Regions from separate parts of the Sporolactobacillus terrae genome, predicted to be linked through region 3. Evidence: riboswitches for the same ligand, from Rfam matches in the RefSeq annotation. Region 3 holds a riboswitch; each other region holds the start of a gene.
The links. Region 3 has a riboswitch for S-adenosylmethionine ahead of K7399_RS02680 (methionine ABC transporter ATP-binding protein). Riboswitches for the same ligand answer to the same signal wherever they lie in the genome.
Positions count from the first base shown of each region.

Region 1 (4,216 bases), 1.6 Mb from region 3:
ACGGCAGGCGTTTCGATGTCCATTTAACGATGCTCCCGACTACGTCTGAGAATAAAGTGATTGGCATGTTTGCGGTTGCAACCGATGTGACGCAAACCAATCGTTTGAAGCAATCGCTTATCGAATCGGAAATACTCTTCAAAAGCATCACAGACAGTGCTTCTTTTGCGATCTTTATTTTTCAAGGAAAAAAACTCATTTATGGGAATCCGCAACTCTATGCATTTCTTGAACCAGAGCTCGCAGGAGATGCATGCATTCTTGATGTGCTGCATCCGGATGATCAATCGAACGTTCGATCCATTACCGATCAATTAGTCGCTGGAGAGAAAGGCATCGATTTTTCATTTCGAAAGATCAGAGATGGTGAGATGCATCACTTTGATTGCTCGATTAAGAAAATTATCTATCGCGACAAAGCAACGTTTATCGGCAGTATTCAAGACGTAACCAAACGCAAAGAAGCAGAAGCGTTAACCAAATACCTGATTAATCATGACGAATTAACCGATCTGCCTAACAGCAGATTTTTCCGCAAAAAACTGGAACAGGAATTGATTGTCAGCAACTCGCTGCACCAGAATCTGGCTGTAATGTATTTGGATCTGGAGCGTTTTAAATACATCAATGATACATTAGGCCATCCGACCGGTGATGAATTGCTAAAACAGTTTGCGAAAAAACTGAGAGCTTTACTTGATGTGCGTCATTTTATCGCCCGAATCAGTGCCGATGAGTTTCTCATTCTCTGTCCAAATGTCTTCTATCCAACGGTCGTCAATCTCGCAGAAACCATGGTCAGCGCATTTGACGAACCGTTCCTCATTAACGATTACCGGATCCCGGTTTCACTCAATCTTGGGATCAGTATCTTTCCTGATGATGGCGATGATGGCACAACTTTAATGAAACATGCCGACGCTGCACTTCATTGGGCACAGAAAGACAAACATAACCGTTACCGGATCTTCACATCCACGATGGATATCACTGGCTACAAGCGGTTCACCTTAGAGTCAGACTTGAGAAATTCACTCGATTTGCATCAATTCGACTTATATTATCAGCCCAAGGTCGATCTCTTTACCAATCAAATTGTGGGCGCTGAGGCACTGATCCGCTGGAATCACCCAAAATGGGGGCTTGTATCACCAACGGAATTCATCCCGCTTGCAGAAGAAATCGGCGTTATGCGTCAAATCGACCGCTGGATCGAGGAGACGGCATGTCGCCAAAATAAGGCTTGGCAGGAAGCTGGACTACCCGAACTCCCAATTTCCGTCAATTTAACGGCGTATCGTTTTCTAGAAAACGACCTCGTTACACGTATTCTGGAAATTTTAAATCAAACAAAACTGGACCCGCACAATTTGGAAGTTGAGATTGTGGAGACCTCGCTTCTTGAAAATGAAGCAACGGTTCTTTCGATTTTAGATGGCCTCAGAGCAAACGGAATTGGCATTCATCTTGACGACTTCGGCACCGGCTACTCATCGCTTTCTTATCTGAAACGATTCAAAGGCAAGATCGATACGCTGAAAATTGATAAATCGTTTATTGATGACTTGAATGCAACTGGCGATAACAGCTCTCGGTTTATTACGCAATCAATCATCGATCTCGCTCACCATTTGAACATGCGCGTAGTCGCAGAAGGAGTCGAAACGCAAGAACAGCTGCAGTTGCTGAAAGAAATCAAATGTGATGTCGTACAAGGTTATTTATTTTCTAGACCCATACCGGCCGACCAGTTTGCCAAATTTGTGCGCAAACAACGTGGCCGTTCCGCCGACATAAGCCGACATGCTCAAAGAAAGCCTCATAAAAATAGGCGTAAGTTCTTTAGAGTCGCCCTTAAATCGCCGTTAAAAGCGTCCGTCACATTAGATCATTTCCATGGTCAAACGGTTCGTCTCGGGCAATCGCGTATTTTAATTGAAAATATCGGGCTGGGCGGATTGCGCTTCTTATCGGATTTACGGTTCGGGATTGATTCCTCAATGATCTTAAAAATAGAAACAACGATTCTTGGGAAGGCAGCTACATTCTATGGTTCAGTCGTTTGGGCGAAGGAACTCAAAACAGAGATTTTCCAGTACGGGTTCGTATTTAACATGAGTGAGAAGGAGCGGACACTCCTCTCGCAGCAGCTCAATCGTTTGGCACATATGCTCAAAACCGCTTCGCCTACTCCCAATCCTGATTTCGTAACGACGGACAAGTTCGACTTTTTCTCAAACGTAAAGGATTCACGGTAAGAAAAAGCCGACCATGCCATGGTGCGTGAATCCATGAATTTAAGCGCGCTTCTGCACCTGTTTATATTCATGTTCGAGTTCTGATAAGGATAATTCAAAGAGATGCTTTCCATTTTTCTTGTAGACATGATGGGCAATCAACCGTTCAATTAATTGTTCACGCCTGTTTTCAACGGTCTTTCGAAGCGCACTATTCATGATGCTGACCACTCCTTACAAAAAATTAAAACCTGCTTTCCCTTCACGTCTAAGAGGAGGAAGCAGGTTTTTATTCGATCGTGTCCTCGACTTATCTTCAAGCAACGTATTCTGCTTGTGGAATTAGCACCGTGCCACGTGTGGGTCGGTTGCTGAGGCTTCGCAGGGCCAATCCCTCCGCCTCTCTGGATAAGCATGACTGAATCATGGCTATTCTTTTGGTGGTGATCACAGATCTGTCGTTTACAATGTGCATGCTTTGCTAACGTTCATCAGGCAGCGACGGTTCGGGTCTTTCTTCATCTTTTAATGCTTGCAGAACAGCGATAGCCGATCGGTAGTAGAAGGTGGCTGCTGTTTGAATTCCGGCAGGATCAACACGGAACGCAGGATGATGCCAGTCCTCCGGTCCATTCGACCCAATAAAGGCAAATACGCCCGGAACTTCACGCTGGAAACATGAGAAGTCATCGCCGGCCACCGATAAGTCTGGGGTAACCACGTTAGTCTCCGCTTTGTTTGCATCGTAAATGATCTTCGCTATTGTTTCATTATTAAATACTGAAGGCGTGCCTTGCCCCCACTCAACCTGAACCTGCACATTGTACGCATGTTGAAGTCCAGCAGCAATTGCTTCAAATCGGTCAATGATTAACACGCGGTCCTCATCATAAAAAGTGCGTACCGTACCCAACAGTTCAACTGCTTCAGGCAGCACATTCCAGACATCGCCGCCGTGAATACTTGTGACACTCACCACTGCTTCATGCTTCGGGGTGATGTTGCGGCTGACAATCGATTGCACCGTTTGAATGAACGATGAGGCAGCAACGATCGCATCTCGCGTGCGTTCAGGAATCGCTGCATGTCCGCCAATGCCATGAAATGTAACTTTAAACTTATCGCAAGCAGCCATTAACGGACCGGATTTGATGCCAATCGTTCCTACCGGCAGATCCGGTTTATTATGCACGCCGATCACCGCACGAAGTCCTTTGAGCTGACCGTCATTAACCACCTTAAGCCCTCCGTGTCCCGCTTCTTCAGCAGGCTGGAAAATCAACCGAACCGTACCCGGGAGTTTCGGCTGATTTTGCTTTAACAGATCGGCAGCCCAAAGCAAAGCGGTTGTATGAAAATCATGGCCACAGGCATGCATGACACCGTCATTTTGCGACTTATAAGGCAGATCGGTTTGTTCAAGGATCGGCAAGGCATCAATATCCGCGCGAAGTCCGATAGCCGGACCGTCCGGATCACCTGAGATATCGGCGAAAACTCCCGTTTCAAGATGGCTCTCCCTTAGCGAAATGGAAAGGTCCTGAAGCCTTTTTTTAATCAGATTGGTTGTTTCATGCTCGTGCAGCGATCGTTCCGGGTGCTGATGCAATGTTTTAAAAAGCGTGAGATATGTTGTTTCTTCATCTAAAATTTGGCTCATCTTTTCTATTCATCTGCCTTATGATCGAGACTGCGGCGTAAGCGTTGCATCGCTGCTTTCGTTTGCAAGCGTCTCCACCTGATTTAATGCATTCAGAATAAACGCTTCATCAAATGTTTTGAAGACAAAACGGAAACCAATCTCCGTCTCCACGCATTCTTTGGCCAGAATTTGCTTCGCCTCATTGACATTCTTCAGTCTGAACTGCTCCAATGCGTCAATGAGACCAACTCGCCTATAAAAAGGCAGCAGCTTGCGCACTTCCGCATGCTGTCCCAATGTGGCAAGCAGGACAAGCAACCCATATGCGACCTTGATG
Region 1 covers NZ_CP082837.1:2,160,009-2,164,224, forward strand. The annotation lists gene K7399_RS10310 (EAL domain-containing protein) at 1-2,258, shown strand, start outside; gene K7399_RS10315 (Fur-regulated basic protein FbpA) at 2,298-2,456, opposite strand; SAM riboswitch class I at 2,545-2,652, opposite strand; gene K7399_RS10320 (amidohydrolase) at 2,719-3,897, opposite strand; gene K7399_RS10325 (iron-containing alcohol dehydrogenase family protein) at 3,916-4,216, opposite strand, start outside.
Region 1: another riboswitch for S-adenosylmethionine. It lies ahead of K7399_RS10315 (Fur-regulated basic protein FbpA); the one in region 3 lies ahead of K7399_RS02680 (methionine ABC transporter ATP-binding protein).

Region 2 (4,216 bases), 550 kb from region 3:
TGAAAATTGTCTCCACGATAACCGTCCCGCCTAATAGTCCGGCAACCATCGTACCGACAACGGTTGTTGTAGGAATCAAGGCATTGACAAATACATGTTTTAAAAGCACGGCGCTTTCACTAAGCCCTTTTGCTCGAGCCGTTTTCGTATAGTTCTGGCCAATTGCTTCCAGCATGCCGTCGCGCAGCATTCTTGCGATCAACCCCGTCTCCACGCAAGCTAAAATAACGGCCGGCAGGAAGAGGTGGTAGAGCCCGTTGAAGAAATTTCTGGAAAGCGGAACATATCCTGCAACCGGGAAAATAGGAAACGTGACCGCAAAAATCAAAACAAGCAGTATGGCCAGCCAAAACGCAGGGATGGAGACGCCGAGTAAAGAAAGCGAAATGAAAATAGGATCTAGTAATGTATTGCGCTTCCAAACAGCGATGACAGCTGTAGGGATCGCAACAAGTAATGTTAAGACAAGTGCAAAGACCGTCAAATTAATGGTTGGTCCGATATGGGAAGCGATGATTCCTTTTACAGATTCAGATGAATACACCGATTGGCCTAAGTCTCCGGTTAAGAGTTTCTTCATCCAATCCAAATATTGAATAGACAAAGGTTCATTGAGCCCCAATTTATTCTCTAATTGATGAATACTTGCGCGGCTGGCGTCTTGTCCCAAAATCAGGGCAGCGGGATTGCCTGGGGTCAAGTGTATGATCAAAAAGACAATCAAGCTGACAATAAATAATATAGGGATTAACGATACGACACGCGTTGCGATATATCTAAGCAAGACTTTTCCTCCTTCATCTGATGGAACGACTCAGACGATGCACGGTCTCATTCACTTGTCTTCCAAGTGTTCCAGAATCGTTCACCTAACCAACTGTCATAGTGCAGCTTGGTGCTTCGCAGATCAAACGATGATTCGTTTGCGATCTTATAGAAAGGCAGTTCGCTGTATACCGTTTCGTTCATTTGTTTCAAAACGGCTTTTCTTTGAACATCTGTGTCCGCCTTTCCCCATTGCGTTAAAAGGGAAGACCATTTTTGGCTTTCATACCAGCCGCTATTATTCGAATTCAGCACCAACATGCCCAATTCACTTGGTGAGAAGCGTGTCGACCAGCCGACGACTTCCAGATCCCAGTTCTTTGGATCTTTCCATTTCGCGAGGAAGGTTGTCCATTCATAAGGCACCAAATTGACTTTAAATCCGACTTCTTCCATTTGCTGCTTGACGATTTCTGCAATCCGTTTGTAGTTATCGTTGTCATTCGAGTAAATGATCGTCAGCGGTTTGCCGTCATAACTTGATTCTTTCAAAAGCCGTTTTGCTTTGGCTTTATTATAGGCAAGGTAACCCGCAGTGCCTTCCTTGGTATAGAGCTGTTTTTGGGAAGGATCGAAAAGGGCGCCGTCCAGCTGATAGAACTTTTGATTTCCGTAAGTTGCTTGCGCAATTGCCTTTTTATTTAACGCTGCATTCAATGCTTGCCGCGCTTTTAGGTCATTGAACGGCGGCTCACTTTTATCGGGGGTCAGCGTCGAATAGCCATTGATATAAGTCACCGGTGCGACTTGTTTGGAATTCTTTAACGTGTCGTAGAGATCTGAAGGAATGCCTTGCGCATAGTCATATAAACCGGTTTTCAAACCATTTTGCCTGACGGTCGTATCTTTGACGATCAAATAGTCGATTTTGTCGAAATAGGCCGTTTTCTTCCCGGTCAGGCCGCCCCAATTTGTTTCTTTGCGTGATGCGTACTTTTTAAACCGTTTTAATTCAATCTTTTGCCCTTTGTCCCATTTTGCGAATTGGTAGGGACCGGTTCCGATGAGCTGCTTTGTATTTAAAGGTTGATCAAGCGCTTGTTTCGCTATTTTTTCAGGAATGATCGCCAATGCAGATTTCGGTGCGCTCATACTTTCGATAAAGGAGGAGTAAGGCGTTTTCAAATCAACACGAAGGGTCTGATCATTTAATTTGCTTACTTTTTTAATATAGCTGTTCGTGATTTGGCCTACAGAAGATACTTTTCTCCATCGGTCCAGCGAAGCAATGACATCATCGGCCGACATCACCGATCCGTCTTGAAACGGGACATGTTTGCGAAGCGTGATGGTGTAGGTTTTCTTATCGCTGCTTACTTTATAACCGGTTGCTAGTAACGGCTTAATCGTGTAATTTTTATCCAAAGCAAAAAGTGTTTCGAAAATATTCCAACCGATATCCCGTGTTGCGGTGGCCGAAGTAAACGACCAATCTAATGTATCGGGTTCTGAAGCATAGGCCACTTTCAAAGTTCCCCCTTTTGTAGGGGCAGAATCCGTTTGATCGGAAGCTTGCGATCCGCAGCCGACGAGAGTAAACACCAGAGTTAATCCAATAATTAAACAAATAAAACGATTCATTCGAAGATGGTTCACAGCAAAATACCTCCATTAAAAATATTAAATTTACCTTTTTACTATGAATTTACATGCAATTCATTCCAAAATGCAATTTTAAAGCGTAGAGCTAAAATCTCGAAACCTATGTAAAATTATTTTGGTAATTTTATAGGTTTACTAGGAAAAACGCCAACCTAACTTGCTTAGCAGTGAGCCATTCCCTCCTTTGTCTTCAGCAAACCCATTCATCCCAAATTAAAGAAATGAAAAAAGCGCTCTCTTAATGGTATAAGAAAACACTTGGTCGGTTTCCTTATCTTTCAGATTTCCCTGCTGGACTTAGCACCTTGTCGCCCTACAACGACGGTTGCTGAAGCTTCATCGGGCCAGTCCCTCAGCTTCTCTTGATAAGAAGTATGTGATTCCTGTATTCAATTGAAAACATTATATATTAATGTGTTTCTTAATTCAATACCTTAGGCGTAGCCTAGTTTTTCTAACAGGATAAGAAAGCATAAGATTTTGCGCCGTCTTTAAACCAATAGACCCGTGTCTTGGCAAGAATCCAAGCGGAGGTACTCTGGCGCCTGCGGGATCGCGCTTAGTTGATGCGTGCCAGCGAGTAACCGAAGCGGCGATTCAGCACCGAAAAGACACGAGACGATCACACATGGCTGGAGATTAAGGAACAAGGTAGCCTAGTTTTTCTAATGAAATTATTTTTCCTTTGTAAATGCTTGATCTATCAACATTTACAAGATTTTTATGTCAGATAATATAACAAAATGTTAAGACATATTAAAATATTATATTGACATTGCAATATTTAGAATATAATATTAAGTCATTGAAAGACATAACGTTATAATACGTATTAATATTATCTCACTATTCAAAATGAGCTGATATAAATCTATCGTTAAAGGAGATGTATTGAGTTGGGGAAAAGGGTATTTAAAATCATTTCAGCATTGTCTTTTACTTTCATTCTGATGTTCTCGCTAGCTGCTTGTGGAAGCAATGGGGACAAGAAGACGAGTTTGGAAAAGATCAAGGCGAGGGGAACACTCGTTGTTGGCCTCAGTGCAGCAACCCCTCCGTATGAATTTCATTACAGCAACAACGGCAAAAATGAGATTAAAGGTGCTGATCTTGAACTGGTGAAGCGCATTGCCAAGCAGATGGATGTCAAATACGAGATTAAGGATATGGATTTTGATGGATTGCTGCCGGCTTTGCAGAGCGGAAAAATAGATATGATCGTTTCTGCAATGAGTCCGACACCGGAACGTGAGAAAGCGGCGGATTTTTCAAAAGTCTACTATAAAAGCACCAATGTGTTTGTTGTAAGGAAAAGTGAATTGAGTAAATACGCGAAGCCTTCTGCGTTGAAAAATGCGACCGTGGCTACGATTAATTCCTCGACTCAGCAGGCGGTTACTCAAAAGTATTTTCCAAAAGCACATTTAAAACTCCTCGGGAAATCGAATGACTTGGCGCTTGCCGTTGCCCATAATAAGGCCGATGCTATGCTCGTTGACGTACCAACCGCTGAGCTGCTCATTCGAGCGAATCCGTCGCTTGCGCAAACAAATTTAAAATACAATGACGATACTGCCGGTGCAGCGATCGCAATGCCGAATCACTCAAGCAAAGATTTTAAGGATGCGGTAAACACTGCGATCACCAAATACAAAGGACAATATGAAAAATGGATTATCGAACAAGTGAAGTATGTTAAGGAATAAACAAGTGATTACACGCGTCAAATCATGAGCCATACGACATTGTCTTTTCAGTATTTATATAATTCCAATAATTGGGATTGGGG
Region 2 covers NZ_CP082837.1:42,925-47,140, forward strand. The annotation lists gene K7399_RS00205 (ABC transporter permease) at 1-784, opposite strand, end outside; gene K7399_RS00210 (ABC transporter substrate-binding protein) at 832-2,421, opposite strand; SAM riboswitch class I at 2,696-2,799, opposite strand; gene K7399_RS00215 (transporter substrate-binding domain-containing protein) at 3,324-4,133, shown strand.
Region 2: another riboswitch for S-adenosylmethionine. It lies ahead of K7399_RS00210 (ABC transporter substrate-binding protein); the one in region 3 lies ahead of K7399_RS02680 (methionine ABC transporter ATP-binding protein).

Region 3 (4,216 bases):
TATTCATTCGACAAAAAATGATAGACTTGTACATTAACAAAAGTTTTTGACAATAGTTCATCCAGTTAATGGGACATGTTATGTTATAAAAAAGAAGAGCAACCGACTCTGGATCCTGACTATTTTTTTTACTTAAATGAAGAAGCAAAAGCGAGAGGTGAGTGTTTTGATGAGCGCAAACCAGATGACATTAGGCGGAGCGTTTAATATTTCGCTTGAAAATAATATATCCCAAGTACAACAGGGAAATGAAATCTTGAGAAACTCAATTATCGAATCCTACAAACCTTTTATTAAAAAGGTTGTTTCTAAAGTATGCAATCGTTTTATCGATCAAACAATGGACGAATTCAGTGTGGGTCTCGTTGCGTTCAACGAGGCGATCAATCAATATCAGAACGGTCAGGGGAGTAAATTTCTGACTTTTGCCGATATGGTTATTCGTCGCCGAATCATCGATTTTATTCGAAAAGAATCCCGACAAGTACGCCATATTTACTTGGATCAGACAAAACCATCGGATGAAAATACGATGGAAGAAAGCTTTATCGAACAACAAGCGGCGATTGATCACTATGAAGAACAGCGTCGCATTCAAGAACGAATGGAACAGATTGAAAGCTACCGCGCACTGCTGCTCGATTACGGCATTACGTTTGATGTACTGAGCAAACACTGCCCGAAACATGCAGATGCACGCGAAAATGCAAAAGTTTCTGCGAAATTACTTGTTGAACATAAGGAATTGGTCGCTTACTTAAAGAAAAAAAAGCAGTTACCGATAAAAGATTTGTTACAATTTGTTTCGTGCTCCCGTAAAACGATTGAAAGGAATCGAAAGTATATAATAGCTTTAGCACTCATCTATATTGGTGGGTTCAGCGCATTACGGTCCTATATTGAACCAGAAATGGAGACGGTTCAATGACCTGAGAAAGGTGGGGAGAAACACTGATTAAACAAGATCAGGGTGTACTCATTTCCAAGAGAGGGCGCCGTGCCGTCGTTTTAACTGATGACGGAGATTTTAAGTCCGTTCATCTCACACGGACGGCGAGATTGTCGATTGGCCAAACCGTTACGGCGGCACACCTTGCTCATTTCTTCCTTCTTCCCAAATCGCTTATGATACCGATGATGGCACTGAGCATCTCCGTGCTCTGTTTTCTGCCGCTTTCACACAGCTCATACGCGCCCCCAGGGCCTGTTGCCGCTTATGTATATTTTGATCTGAAAGCGAGCGTTGAAGCAAGTGTAGACCGCAATATGAACATTATTTCTGTTCAACCTTTAAACCAAGAGGCAAAACAATTTATTCAAGAACGCCCAATGCTTCAGAATGGGTCTTTTCAAGAACTGAGCGCAGCGCTGCTTTCAAAATTGGGCAACGATTCGGGCAGCTCGCTTTGCATTGTTACGTCCGTTCTTACGGATCAAATCAGCCATTCGCAGCGAACGGATTTCACTAGTGGTCTGACTGCAGCATTCAAAAGCAGTACACGTCGCGCAATAAAGGCGAACGGTATCGGCGTGCAATGGCTGCATACGTCGCTTCAGCAAAAACGAGCGGCTGAAGCACGCGGTTTGTCGGCGGGCAAGTATCTGCTTTATTTAAATGCGAATGCCTATGGGAAAACGTTATCCCTTGATGATGCCCGACAGCTGTCCGCCGAGAAAATTCGCGAACGGTCGGCGTCGCTTTCACTCCCTTGGCGCGCTTTATTTAAGGAAACGAAAAGTATTCGGGCGAATCATCCAAAAGCGGAGCAGGCCGTATCGGACTGGCAGCATGCACATCCGCTCTTTCAGAATCCGTTTCAATCGAGAGACCGGTTCATCGATCAAAGGGACAGTGGTTACCACGATCTGAATAGTCGCACTGCGTGTTATGCCTGAACGGTATAAAGGGGATTAAGATCAAGGAAAACCGGTGTGACGGTGTACTGTGATAAGCTTGATCGAAGCAGCACGGGGAATAATAAAAAGATTTGACACGAACCGTTTTGGATGGTAAATTAAGTACACTCAATTGAATAGAAAAACTCTTATCCAGAGTGGCGGAGGGACTGGCCCGATGATGCCCGGCAACCTGATTGCGCATGCGCAAAGTCAAGGTGCTAATTCCTACAGAAGTGTAATGTATTCTGGCAGATGAGAGAGGCGGACCCACCTCTCTCAAGGCGGGTTTTTTTATTGGAGAATCATGAATGAACAAGAGGTGAAGAGGCCGGAAACGTTTCATAATCGAACCGAAAACACAGGAAAACAGTTTTTTTATGCCTTGGATAGCGTTGTGTAATTTTTGAAAGCGGTGAACGCATTTGATTCAATTAAGCAATATTGAGAAAACGTTTCGAACTGCGAGAGGTCCTGTCCAAGCCTTAACAAGGGTTAATCTCAAGGTTCAAGAAGGAGAAGTGTTCGGTATTATCGGGTACAGCGGTGCTGGAAAAAGTACGCTGATTCGGTTGATTAATTTACTTGAGAAACCGACTTCAGGGACCATCACGATCGATGGCCACGATTTGACGAAGCTGAATGAGCGTCAGTTGCGTAAAGAACGGCGCAATATCGGTATGATCTTTCAACATTTCAATCTGCTTTGGTCGCGAACCGTTGCCGAGAATATTGCACTTCCCTTAGAGTTAACGAATACGAAAAAAGATCAGCGCGAGTCCCGAATTGCGGAATTGATCAAAATGGTGGGGTTGGAAGGAAAGGAATCGGCTTATCCCGCGCAACTGAGTGGTGGTCAAAAACAGCGTGTCGGCATTGCACGCGCTCTGGCGAACAATCCAAAGGTGCTTTTGTGCGATGAAGCAACGTCTGCACTTGATCCCAAAACGACCGATTCAATTCTTTCGCTTTTGTCATCGATCAATCAATCATTAGGCATAACGATCCTATTGATTACCCATGAAATGTCCGTCATTCAAAAGATATGCAGCCGCGTCGCAGTTCTTGACCATGGATGCATTGTCGAAGAGGGCGGCGTTACCGAGGTGTTCCAACACCCGAAACAGCAGATAACGAAAGCATTCATCGGTAGTTCCGATGACGGCCGCAGGCAGAAGGCAGCACGTTTGCGTGATTTGGCGCCGAAGCGTGCAACACTGGTTCATCTAAGTGCGGATAATCCGCAGCTTCTTCAGAAAAATCTTGCCCGACTGCTTGCCAACACGAAGCTTTCAGTTAAAGTGCTGGGGACTGAGCGTTCAGATAAGGACCATCAGGAGAAGACATTGCTTGCCGTCGAAGGAACTATCCATGTGATGAACGATGCTTTTGCAGCGATTCGTTCCGAGCATGCAGCAATCGAGGTGCTCAATTCTAATGAGTGAATGGCTTCAAGCGGTTGATTGGCCCGGCATGTGGCTGGCAACCGGACAAACACTTTATATGACGATTATATCGGGTGTTTTTACATTGATTTTAGGTATTCTTTTAGGTTTACTGCTCTATTTAACCGCAAAAGGCGGACTTTTTGAAAATCAGGTGGTCTATGGTCTGATCGCCTCATTTGTCAATACTTTCCGATCAATCCCGTTTATCATCTTAATTATTCTTTTGATCCCGTTCACAATGCTCCTGCTTGGCACAATGATTGGAGCAACTGCGGCGTTGCCGGCAATTATTATTGGTTCGGCTCCGTTCTATGGCCGACTGGTTGAAATTGGACTTAGAGAAGTGGACAAAGGCGTCATCGAAGCCGCTCAAGCAATGGGGGCAACGCGGTGGCAGATTGTTCTGAAGGTCTTGCTTCCCGAGGCGATGCCGGCGTTATCCTCAGGGATGACGGTAACTTTTATTGCTCTGATCGGCAATACGGCAATGGCGGGTGTTATTGGTGCCGGCGGTTTAGGCACGATTGCATATAATGAAGGTTTTCAAACAAATAATAACTTGATTACGTTCATTGCAACGCTCATCATCCTAGTCATTGTTTTTTTGATTCAATACATTGGCGATCGCATCACGCGACGTGTAGACAAGAGATAGACAGCTAAAAGCTGATCATAAAAAATGATGGTAAAAAAATCATGGCAACACATCTTAATTGGGGGTTACAACTATGAAAAAGTCAATTGTTTTTTCGCTTGTTCTAGCATTCGCACTCATTCTCAGCGCATGCGCACAATCGGCAGGATCGTCTCAAAAGACGCAAACACTCACTGTCGGTGCATCAGCAGTTCCTCATGCACAAATCTTGAAACAA
Region 3 covers NZ_CP082837.1:594,584-598,799, forward strand. The annotation lists gene sigI (RNA polymerase sigma-I factor) at 170-928, shown strand; gene K7399_RS02675 (anti-sigma factor domain-containing protein) at 979-1,896, shown strand; SAM riboswitch class I at 2,043-2,158, shown strand; gene K7399_RS02680 (methionine ABC transporter ATP-binding protein) at 2,322-3,341, shown strand; gene K7399_RS02685 (methionine ABC transporter permease) at 3,334-3,999, shown strand; gene K7399_RS02690 (MetQ/NlpA family ABC transporter substrate-binding protein) at 4,073-4,216, shown strand, end outside.

Region 4 (4,216 bases), 1.3 Mb from region 3:
GCAGTCTCCGTCAACGAAACAAGACGCCCGCGGCGAAGACAATCGAAGCGTTGATTTTAGGCGCCATAAGGGGATAAACGTGTGATGAAACCGAACAAGCCGCGACTTCGTGTCGCGGCTTGTTTGTACGCTTTGATTTATCGAGAAACGGTATGGCTGAGTTCGGCGCGCACTTGCTGCGCTGCTTCAACCATATTTTTAAGTGCAGGGACGGTTTCTTCCGTGCGGCGTGTTTTTAAGCCGCAATCCGGGTTGATCCAAACAACTTTTGGATCAAGAACGTTCAATGCGCGTTCGGCGTAGGATTTCATTTCCGCTACACTTGGAATGCGTGGGCTGTGAATATCATAGACACCGAGGCCAATCCCCTTCTTGTAATGGAAGTCCTCGAAGGTTGCAATGATTTCGCCGTGGCTGCGTGCCGCTTCAATCGAGATCACATCCGTATCCAAAGCATCGATGGTGTCGATGATTTCATCGAATTCGGAATAACACATATGCGTATGAATCTGTGTGTCGTTTTTAACAAAGGTTGTCGCAAGCCTGAACGAATAAACAGCATCGTGCAGGTAGCCTGCTTTCTTCTCTTCCTTAAGCGGAAGCCCTTCGCGAAGCGCGGGTTCGTCAACCTGAATCATACGGATATTGGCTTCTTCAAGTGCATGGACTTCTTTTTTAAGTGCAAGCGCAATCTGGTTAAAGACGCTGGCTTGACTAATGTCGTTTCGAACGAAAGACCAGTTATAAATGGTGACCGGGCCGGTGAGCATCCCTTTAACCGGTTTATTGGTTAAGGATTGTGCATAGGCACTTTCCTTTACGGTCATCGGTTCTTTCCAGGAAACATCACCAAAGATCAGTGGCGGCTTCACGCAGCGGGAGCCGTACGATTGGACCCATCCGAAGCGCGTGAATGCAAAGCCGTCCAGTTTTTCACCGAAATACTCAACCATATCGTTGCGTTCGAATTCGCCGTGTACCAGTACATCCAGACCGATTTCCTCTTGAATGTCAATCCATTTTTTCGTTTCTTCTTTAATAAATTGATCATATTGGCTGTCCGACCATTCGCCCTTGCGCCAATTGCGGCGTGCTTGGCGAACTTCTTTTGTTTGCGGGAAGCTGCCGATTGTTGTGGTCGGAAGCGGTGGCAGTTGGAACGCATCCGCTTGCACCTGTTGACGCAAATCGAAGGAAGCAGGTCGCGTTGGAAGTTCTTTGCTCAATTGATCCAGCTCTGCTTGAACCGCTGCATTATTGCGGTGAACCGACTGCTGCAGGGCGTTCAGATCAGCACGATTTTGCTCAACAGCACCGTAGATTGCTGCCTCGCTTTCATTCAGTCCCTTGGCAAGAACCACAATTTCGCCTAGTTTTTCATCAGCAAATGCAAGGGCATGCTTTAAAACAGGATCAAGCTCCGTTTCATTGGAAACCGTTACCGGAACATGAAGAAGGCTTGACGATGGCGTTACCCAAAGATTCTTATGATCTTTTACTGCAGAGAGCAAGGTTTGTAATTCCGTAAAAGTTGCGGAAAGATCGGTTTTCCAAATGTTACGGCCGTCGACGACTCCTGCTGCAAGTACTTTATCTTTTGGAAACCCGTAGGTCTTGATGGCTGCAAGATTTCCCGCTTTACCGGCAACAAAATCAAATCCGAATCCGTCAACCGGAAGAGCAGTCACTTCTTGATAGTGATCCAGCGCCTCGAAATACGTTTGCAGCAGCAACTTCAATTCAGGAACATTTTTCTTGATGTAGGCGTAAGCCTTGCTGAATGCGGCAAGATCTTCCTCACTTTGTGCTTTGACCAGAATCGGTTCATCAATTTGTACCCACTCTGCTCCGGCTTCCTGCAGTTCAGCAAGTACTTGAACATAGAGAGGAAGCAGCGCGTCAAGCAATGTGTCGAAGTGATCGGAATCATAGCCTTTTGCCAATTTTAATAAAGTGATCGGTCCGACAATCACCGGTTTTCCAACAATGCCAAGTTCGTTTTTGGCTTCATTGAAGAGATCAAGAAGACGGTTTTTCGTCAGATGCGGTTTCGTGTCATTGCTGATTTCCGGAACGATATAGTGATAGTTTGTGTCAAACCATTTGGTCATTTCCGATGCTTCGGCATCCTGATTTCCTCGTGCGATGGAGAAATAGGTCTCTAAAGCTATCTCTTTTTCATCCGTTTGAAAACGATCAGGAATCAAGCCGAAGAGAACCGCGGTGTCGAGAACATGGTCATAGAGACTGAAATCGCCAATCGGAATCAGATCAACGCCGAGATCCTTTTGTTTTTTTAAGTAGCTGAGTCGTAACGTTTTAATGGTTTCTAAAAAAGTTTCTTTTGATGATTTGCCTGCCCAAAAAGCTTCGAGAGCTCGCTTCCATTCTCTTTTTTCCCCAATTCTTGGATAGCCGAGATTCGCGCTCAATACTTTACCCATTCTTTCATCCTCCTGTTTCAATCCGCTTGGTTAAGTGGGGCAAATAAAAAGCCTCTCTAGTTAGAGAGGCTTCTGTGACAATCCGCACCCTCTTATTTTTCAAGACTTCGCATTGGAAAATCTTGCTGGAATTAGCACCTTTTCATAAATCTGAAAGGTTGCCGGGCTTCATAGGGCCAGTCCCTCCGCCGCTCTTAATAAGAGTTTATTAAGTTAACTTGAATACTATCATGGATTACATGGACCGTCAATGCATAAATTTCACAAAATTATTCGTTTTTCACAATAAATAGTCTTGTAGCATCATGCACATTTAGGGAGAAAAGCTTACAATGCTACATAAAAGCGATTAATACGTGTATGAAAAGCGACATCAGTCGGCTATTCGGAACAACGAATGACACAAAATTAGTCTTGAAAACCAATGTGTTCATGTTTCATTCGTATCTGACGATATAAATAATGAACATTCAACGCTAGATTAAGAACTGACGAGGGAGCACGCCAAACGATGAGTGACCAATGGAACAAAGCAAACTGGTTAAAAAAAGTAAAAGAACAGCCTGCAGAGTTGTCAATCAGCGATCATCGGATACGCCGACGGATTCAACTGCTCAATCTTCATTTGTTTGATCTGCAACTACTGCGCTGGGTTCGGCCATTTCTGCTCCGCTTAAGTGATGAGATTGCTGATGCAACAACCGAATTTGTGTTTGATCTTTTTAAGTTTCAGAGCACGCTTTTACCAAGATCATTAAGCACAACGATTCGCGATAAAAACGTTGAAATTACGCAAATGTTTTTAAGCGGCGTTCTTGACCAACGCTTTATACGTTCCAGTCGTGAACAGGCGCTTTTGTGCTTCCGCTATCAGCTGGATTTGTCCAACCAGATTGCTTTGTCACATGGTTTCATTAATTGCATCATTGAGGCGATCAATCGACAAGTGAATTGTCGCGAACAGGCGCTAATCATTTCTAAAGCGTTGGAAAAAATCGTTAACTTGAACTTGCAGCTGATTATGGAAAATTATCAGCAATTAAAAGATAACAATGATCAAAAAAAGGAAGAGGCGATTCGATTTAAGGCTTATCATGATCCGCTTACCGGATTGCCGAATCAACTGGTTGCTGAGGAAGTCATTGAAGCGATGATCGATCAGCGCAAAGACCATTCCTTTTCCGTGTTTAAGATCAATATCGATCGGCTGAAGATGATTAATGAAATGTATGGGCGGACGATTGGAAATAAATTGCTGATCATGCTCTCCGGGCGTATCAATGCAGCACTTGAACCGCTTGCGGCAGAACTCTACCGTATCAGCAGTGATGAATTCATGATTTTGTTCAAGAATCGTTTGAGTAGGAGCGAACTCATTGATGCCGCCGAACTGTTGACACATACTTCTGAGCTGCCGTTCATCGTTGATGGCAAAGAGATCTATGCGACATACAGTATCGGTATCTCACGCTTTCCTCAAGATGGCGCCAACAGTGTGCAGCTCTTTGGCTGTGCCGATGCTGCATTGCGCGAAGCAAAGAAGGACACAAAAGAAAGCTATTTTTTCTATAACACGATGCTTCATCAGCAGTTGATGAAAAAGATATGTATTGAGGATGAGCTGCAAAAGGCATTGTACAAGCAACAATTTGTGTTGTATTATCAGCCGCAAGTCGATGCCGGCAGCGGTGCACTCGTCGGTGTAGAGGCGCTGCTACGATGGGAGCACCCGAGTCACGGCATATTGCCGCCAAGCGGCTTTATTGCGGTGG
Region 4 covers NZ_CP082837.1:1,854,280-1,858,495, reverse strand. The annotation lists gene metE (5-methyltetrahydropteroyltriglutamate--homocysteine S-methyltransferase) at 138-2,444, opposite strand; SAM riboswitch class I at 2,534-2,648, opposite strand; gene K7399_RS08780 (putative bifunctional diguanylate cyclase/phosphodiesterase) at 2,956-4,216, shown strand, end outside.
Region 4: another riboswitch for S-adenosylmethionine. It lies ahead of metE (5-methyltetrahydropteroyltriglutamate--homocysteine S-methyltransferase); the one in region 3 lies ahead of K7399_RS02680 (methionine ABC transporter ATP-binding protein).